Regions from separate parts of the Pseudomonas sp. 4CAES_32.4 genome, predicted to be linked through region 3. Evidence: predicted binding sites of a transcription regulator. Region 3 holds the regulator's gene; each other region holds the start of a gene.
What was found. The regulator FliA, encoded in region 3, starts transcription of late flagellar genes. The targets are predictions, from matches to a motif close to CTAAAGTTTNNNNNNNNNNNGCCGNTAA.

Region 1: a site for FliA is predicted at 954-981, ahead of AC3Y64_RS22365 (flagellar protein MotY). Genes of this name have one in related genera too.
Region 2: a site for FliA is predicted at 1,389-1,416, ahead of AC3Y64_RS23905 (methyl-accepting chemotaxis protein). Genes of this name have one in related genera too.

Annotation. Positions count from the first base shown of each region.
Region 1 covers NZ_CM176882.1:4,985,917-4,988,179, forward strand. The annotation lists gene AC3Y64_RS22365 (flagellar protein MotY) at 1-887, opposite strand, end outside; gene pyrC (dihydroorotase) at 1,048-2,094, shown strand; gene rnt (ribonuclease T) at 2,091-2,263, shown strand, end outside.
Region 2 covers NZ_CM176882.1:5,313,434-5,315,696, forward strand. The annotation lists gene AC3Y64_RS23905 (methyl-accepting chemotaxis protein) at 1-1,316, opposite strand, end outside; tRNA gene AC3Y64_RS23910 (tRNA-Pro) at 1,481-1,557, opposite strand; tRNA gene AC3Y64_RS23915 (tRNA-Lys) at 1,655-1,730, opposite strand; tRNA gene AC3Y64_RS23920 (tRNA-Pro) at 1,736-1,812, opposite strand; tRNA gene AC3Y64_RS23925 (tRNA-Asn) at 1,822-1,897, opposite strand; gene clpB (ATP-dependent chaperone ClpB) at 2,195-2,263, opposite strand, start outside.
Region 3 covers NZ_CM176882.1:1,739,563-1,741,825, reverse strand. The annotation lists gene AC3Y64_RS07870 (protein phosphatase CheZ) at 1-62, opposite strand, end outside; gene AC3Y64_RS07865 (chemotaxis response regulator CheY) at 81-452, opposite strand; gene fliA (RNA polymerase sigma factor FliA) at 619-1,359, opposite strand; gene fleN (flagellar synthesis regulator FleN) at 1,356-2,186, opposite strand.

The DNA.
Region 1 (2,263 bases), 3.0 Mb from region 3:
GCTGGCGTACTCGCTTGCGGCGCCGGAGCCACTGTCGGCGCCACACGCGCCAGTTTGACATTGACCCGACGGTTCTTCGCGCGATTGGCCGCATTGGTGTTCGGCACGATCGGATACTGCTCGCCGTGGAACCGCACGGTGATCTGCGATTCCTGAATGCCATTGGCCTTGAAGAAGTCGACCACCGCCAGCGCCCGGCGGCGCGACAGTTCCCGATTGGTCAGGCGATTACCGCTGTTGTCCGAGTGGCCGTCGAGCTCGATGTGATTGACCGTCGGATCGGCCTTCATGAACTCGAGCATCACTTGCAACCTGGCTTTGGCGGCGGAATCCAGGTCAACGCCTTCGCCAGGGAAGCCGATCTGCGACTGTTTGATCTGGTCGAAATTCTGCGGCAGCAATTTCGCCACACAGGTTTGATAGTCGTTGAACGCCTTGCTGAACTTGACTGGCAACAGACGCACTTCCGACACCCTTCCGTCGCCAGACGCACGCCGCACCACCGGGCTGCGACCGTCGAGCAGGCCACTGATCAAGCCGCCGGCCTGGGATTGCGAGCTATTGAAGAGCACATTGCCGCTGCCGATTCTGACGCTGCCCAGGTTGATATCGCCGCGCCCCGGCTGCCAGGGCGCCGCCGCTGCCAGCAACGTCGCCGAGCCGCCGCCGAGCATCGCGTTGTAAGCGTTCAGACGAAATATCGCCTGCTCGCCGGCCTTGCGCACGAACTCACCCGAGCCGAAATCGGTGATCGGCTGGGTCAGACGACATTCGAACTTGTCGCCGGCGACCGTCCACTCAATGTTCTCCAGACGGGTCTGGTACGTGAGCGCCATCGCGGGGAGGCTGGCAAACACACTGAGCAAGGCTAAATAACGCTGGCGCACGGGAGGCTCCATTGGCTTCTGAAACACAAAGACCGATTCACACTATGTTTACGGCATACCTACGGGATATCGGAAGCTTCCCGCAAAACTTGATAGCGAGTGCCTGCAAGAGTCTTTTCCGGTAGCATTCGCCTCAGTTTGACCCGCCTGGAATCCCCTCATGTCCGACCGCCTGACCCTGCTGCGTCCCGACGACTGGCACATTCATCTTCGCGATGGTGCCGTGTTGACCAATACCGTTGCCGATGTTGCGCGCACTTTTGGCCGCGCCATCATCATGCCCAACCTGGTACCGCCGGTGCGCAACGCCGCTGAAGCCGATGGCTATCGCCAGCGGATTCTCGCTGCCCGCCCGGCCGGCAGTCGCTTTGAGCCGCTGATGGTGCTGTACCTCACCGACCGCACCCAGCCCGAAGAAATTCGTGAGGCCAAGGCCAGCGGTTTCGTGTACGCCGCCAAGCTGTACCCGGCTGGCGCGACCACCAACTCCGACTCTGGCGTGACCAGCATCGACAAGATTCTGCCGGCGATCGAAGCCATGGCCGAAGTCGGCATGCCGCTGTTGATCCACGGTGAAGTCACCCGCGGCGACGTCGATGTGTTCGACCGCGAAAAGATTTTCATCGATGAGCACATGCGTCGTGTGGTCGAGCGCTTCCCGACGCTGAAAGTGGTGTTCGAACACATCACCACCGGCGACGCCGTGCAGTTCGTCAACGAGGCTTCGGCCAACGTTGGCGCGACCATCACCGCGCATCACCTGCTCTACAACCGCAACCACATGCTGGTGGGCGGGATTCGGCCGCACTTCTACTGCCTGCCGATCCTCAAGCGCAATACGCACCAGGAAGCCCTGCTCGACGCCGCCACCAGTGGCAGTGCGAAGTTCTTCCTTGGCACCGACTCGGCGCCGCACGCTCAGCACGCCAAGGAAGCCGCTTGCGGCTGTGCCGGCTGCTACACCGCGTACGCCGCCATCGAGATGTACGCCGAAGCCTTCGAACAGCGTAACGCGCTGGACAAACTCGAAGCCTTTGCCAGCCTCAACGGCCCGCGTTTCTACGGCCTGCCGGCGAACACCGATCGCATTACTTTGGTTCGTGAAGAATGGACTGCCCCGACCAGCCTGCCGTTTGGCGAGCTGACCGTTATCCCGCTGCGCGCCGGTGAAAAACTGCGCTGGCGCCTGCTGGAGGAACACGCGTGAGTGAAGACCATTTCGACGACGAACTGGACGGTCAAAGTGGCGGCGGCGGTTCCCGTCACCCGATGGCAGCACGCTTTCGCGGCTACCTGCCGGTTGTGGTCGACGTAGAAACCGGTGGCTTCAACTCGGCCACCGATGCGTTGCTGGAGATTGCCGCGACGACCATCGC
Region 2 (2,263 bases), 2.7 Mb from region 3:
CTCGAACCGCTGCGCATGCCTTGCACCATCTGTTCGATCTCCTGGGTCGATTGCTGAGTGCGATAAGCCAGCGCTCGCACCTCATCGGCCACCACGGCGAAGCCTCTGCCGCTCTCCCCCGCCCGCGCCGCTTCGATCGCCGCGTTGAGTGCCAGCAGGTTGGTCTGCTCGGCAATCGCGCGGATCACATCGAGTACTTTGCCAATGTCCTGCGACTGGTTCGCCAGTGACTGCACCAGTTCGCCGGTGTGCTGCACATCATTGCTCAGCGCGCTGATGGCACTGGCGGTTTCGCTGACGCGTTCCTGACCCACATGCGCTGACTCGCTGGACTGCCGCGTGGCGTCCGAGGTCGATACCGCATTGCGTGCAACCTCTTCCACCGCCGTGGTCATCTCGTTGACGGCGGTGGCCGCTTGTTCGATTTCGTTGTTCTGCTGTTGCAGGCCCTGCGTGCTGTCGAGCGTCACCGCGTTGAGTTCGTCGGCGGCGGTGGTCAGTTGCGTGGCCGAGGCGCTGATGCCTTGCAGCGTTTCCCGCAAATTCTGCTGCATGGTCGCCAGGGCCTTGAGCAAGCGGCTGACTTCATCGTTGCCATGGGTTTCGATTGGGCGGGTCAGATCGCCCTGCGCCACGCTTTCAGCGGCGCTCACTGCGCTGCTCAGCGGACGAACGATACTGCGCGTCAGCAACATCGCCAACGCCACCGTGGCCAATGCCGCCAATGCAATGAACAGGCTGACGATGGTGCGCGACGTCTGGTAATGATCGGCGGATTTCTGGCTTTCAGCGGCCACCTGTTTGGTGAACAGGTCCGCCAGGTCATTGAGTTGCTTGCCGGAACCATCGACGACGGTTTTCATGTCGACCAGCAACAATTTGGTCAGCTCATCTCGCTTGCCTTGCTCGGCGAGGGTGAAGGATTGAGCGATACCGCTGCGATAGGCCGCGAAAGTTTTTTTGAACTGGTCGTAGAGCTGCTGGCCTTCCGGGGTGGTGACCAGTTTGTCGTAGGTGGCGATTTTCTCGCTCAGCTCTTTGTCGCGGGTGTCCATCTGGCTGCGGTAGGTGGCGATGTTGTTCGGATCCTGATCCAGCGCCATGCGCAGCGAGATGGTGCGGATACGTAGCATGATCTCGCGGATCTCGTCGCCGCCACGAATACTCGGCAACCACTGATTTTCGACCGCGACCTCACTGTCGCGGATGCTCGACATCTGCCCGAGCGCAAACACGCCGAGCAAAGCGACCAACACCGCGATCAGGGCGAATCCCAGGGCAGCCCGGGGAGCAATATTCAACTGACGAAGCAACATGACGCACGCCCTTATTCTTGTATTGGCCAGATTCAAGGGGCGAAGCCATGGCAGTCCCCTCGTGTTAGCGGGCTATCGGCAGGTTGTATGACGACTTGAAGGGGAAATGGGTTTTTGTCGGACAAAAAAAATCCCCGTATCTTTCGATACGAGGATTTTTAATATGGTCGGGGTAAGGGGATTCGAACTCCTGACATCCTGCTCCCAAAGCAGGCGCGCTACCGGACTGCGCTATACCCCGGTAAAAAAAAGGCGACCTTTCAAAGATCGCCTTCTTCGATCAGCGCTTTTGGCCTCTGATCTTAAGATTCGATCCCAGCGTTAACTGGTTTCAAAAATGGTGGGTCGTGTGGGATTCGAACCTACGACCAATTGGTTAAAAGCCAACTGCTCTACCAACTGAGCTAACGACCCAAAAATGGTCGGGGTAAGGGGATTCGAACTCCTGACATCCTGCTCCCAAAGCAGGCGCGCTACCGGACTGCGCTATACCCCGGCTTGAAATTGGCTCCGTGACCAGGACTCGAACCTGGGACCCAATGATTAACAGTCATTTGCTCTACCGACTGAGCTATCACGGAACTACATATTTCAATTTACAACGGTGAAACTTACTGCTTCCAGTCACTCGTTCGCATCGCTGCGTTCGTGTGTCTGAGGCGCGCTATTCTACAACCTAGAACACCTCTGTCAACCCCCTAAATTGCTTTCAAGTTAATGATTTGCAACTTATTTCAGATTTCAACTCAGTGAGCTGAGACCGTCTTGGCGACTGACTGCGGGGCGCACTTTACAAGCCTTTTCCTTTGAGTTCAACAGCCTAACGAAAAAAAAGGCCCCACAAGGTGGGGCCTTCCAATTTTCATTGGCGTTTGGGCTTAGTTGAAAACGATTTCGTCGTTCTCGACAGCCCCGGTCGCCGTGTCGCCTGGCATGAAGTGACCCGA
Region 3 (2,263 bases):
TCGACCGCGTGTTTTTTCAGGGTCGATTCGAAATCGCCCTGTGAAGATTCTTTATGCTCCATAGCTCCCCCGCGCGTTCATCAGCCGATGCGTTCGAAAATCTTCTCGATTTTGTCTTTCAGCGCCTGAGCCGTGAAAGGTTTGACTACGTAGCCGTTCACACCGGCCTGAGCGGCTTCGATGATCTGCTCGCGCTTGGCTTCTGCAGTCACCATCAATACCGGCAGGTGCTTGAGTTTTTCATCGGCACGCACGTGACGCAGCAGGTCGATACCGGTCATGCCCGGCATGTTCCAGTCCGTTACCAGAAAGTCGATGCTTCCGCTGTTGAGCACTGGAATGGCGGTAGTGCCATCGTCAGCCTCGACGGTGTTGGTGAACCCAAGATCACGCAGCAGGTTCTTGATGATCCGCCGCATCGTTGAGAAGTCATCAACGATGAGGATTTTCATGTCTTTGTTCAATTCGACCTCCAAGCAGTCTTAAACGCGCCCAGCACCTGGACGCGCCACTTCAATCAATCGGCGCAGCACTCGAAGACTGTCTGGAGCACAACAGAGCAAGACCGGTGCCGTTCATCACCGCACCAGCCTCGTTCGCAGTGTCCCCACACTGCCTTCAGCGCGCTCGCCACTCCCCCAAACGCCCCCGCAAACGGGCCGCGCACTGGCTGTGTAACTGGCTGACCCGCGATTCACTGACGCCAAGGACTTCACCGATTTCCTTGAGGTTCAGCTCTTCGTCGTAGTACAGCGCCAACACCAGTCGCTCACGCTCCGGCAAATTGGCAATCGCGTCCGCCAGCGCCGCCTGGAAGCGTTCATCTTCCAGATCGCGTGACGGCTCAAGATGAGCACTCGCGCCATCCTCGTGCAGCCCTTCGTGTTCGCCGTCCTGCAACAGGTCGTCGAAACTGAAGAGGCGGCTGCCCAAGGTGTCATTCAAAATCCCGTAGTAATCGTCGAGACTCAATTGGAGTTCGGCTGCAACCTCGTGATCTTTAGCGTCACGGCCGGTTTTAGCTTCAATTGAGCGAATTGCGTCACTGACCATACGGGTATTGCGGTGAACCGAACGTGGCGCCCAATCCCCTTTGCGCACTTCGTCGAGCATCGCGCCGCGGATTCGAATGCCCGCGTACGTTTCGAAACTGGCGCCTTTGCTGGCGTCATATTTGGTCGAGACTTCGAGCAGGCCGATCATCCCGGCCTGGATCAGATCTTCGACCTGCACGCTCGCCGGCAACCGTGCCAGCAAGTGATAGGCAATGCGTTTGACCAGCGGCGCGTAACGCTCGATCAGCTCGTATTGAGCATCGCGTGCCGACTTTTTGTAGTAATTCATACCGCTAGCGGTCATATGACAGGCCCTGCCGTTTGCTGCACGAGGCGCTCGACGAAAAACTCAAGATGGCCGCGCGGGTTGGCGGGCAGCGGCCAGGTGTCGACCTTCTGTGCAATGGCTTTGAACGCCAGCGCGCACTTGGAGCGCGGGAAGGCTTCGTAGACTGCACGCTGCTTCTGCACCGCTTTACGCACGCTTTCGTCGTAAGGCACGGCGCCAACGTATTGTAGGGCGACGTCGAGGAAGCGATCCGTGACCTTGGTCAACTTGGCGAACAGGTTGCGCCCTTCCTGCGGGCTCTGCGCCATGTTGGCGAGGACGCGGAAGCGGTTCATGCCGTAATCGCGGTTGAGCAGCTTGATCAGCGCGTAGGCGTCAGTGATCGAGGTCGGCTCATCGCAGACCACCAGCAACACTTCCTGCGCTGCGCGCACAAAACTGACTACCGAGTCACCAATACCCGCAGCGGTGTCGATCACCAGTACGTCGAGATTGTCGCCGATGTCGCTGAACGCCTGAATCAGACCGGCGTGTTGCGCCGGGCTCAGGTGGACCATGCTCTGGGTGCCGGAAGCAGCCGGCACGATGCGGATACCGCCCGGCCCCTGCAACAGCACGTCGCGCAATTCGCAACGGCCTTCGATGACGTCAGCCAGTGTGCGTTTCGGGGTTAGCCCCAGCAGAACGTCGACGTTCGCCAGCCCCAGATCCGCGTCCAGCAGCATGACCCGACGGCCAAGCTCTGCCAGCGCCAGGGACAAGTTCACTGACACGTTAGTCTTGCCGACGCCACCTTTGCCGCCGGTCACCGCGATCACCTGTACGGGATGCATGCTGCCCATGTTATTTCTTTACCTTGTCTTGCATAGACGGAGGCCACATTACTGGCTGCGCGTTCACAACCGGAACAATGCATGGC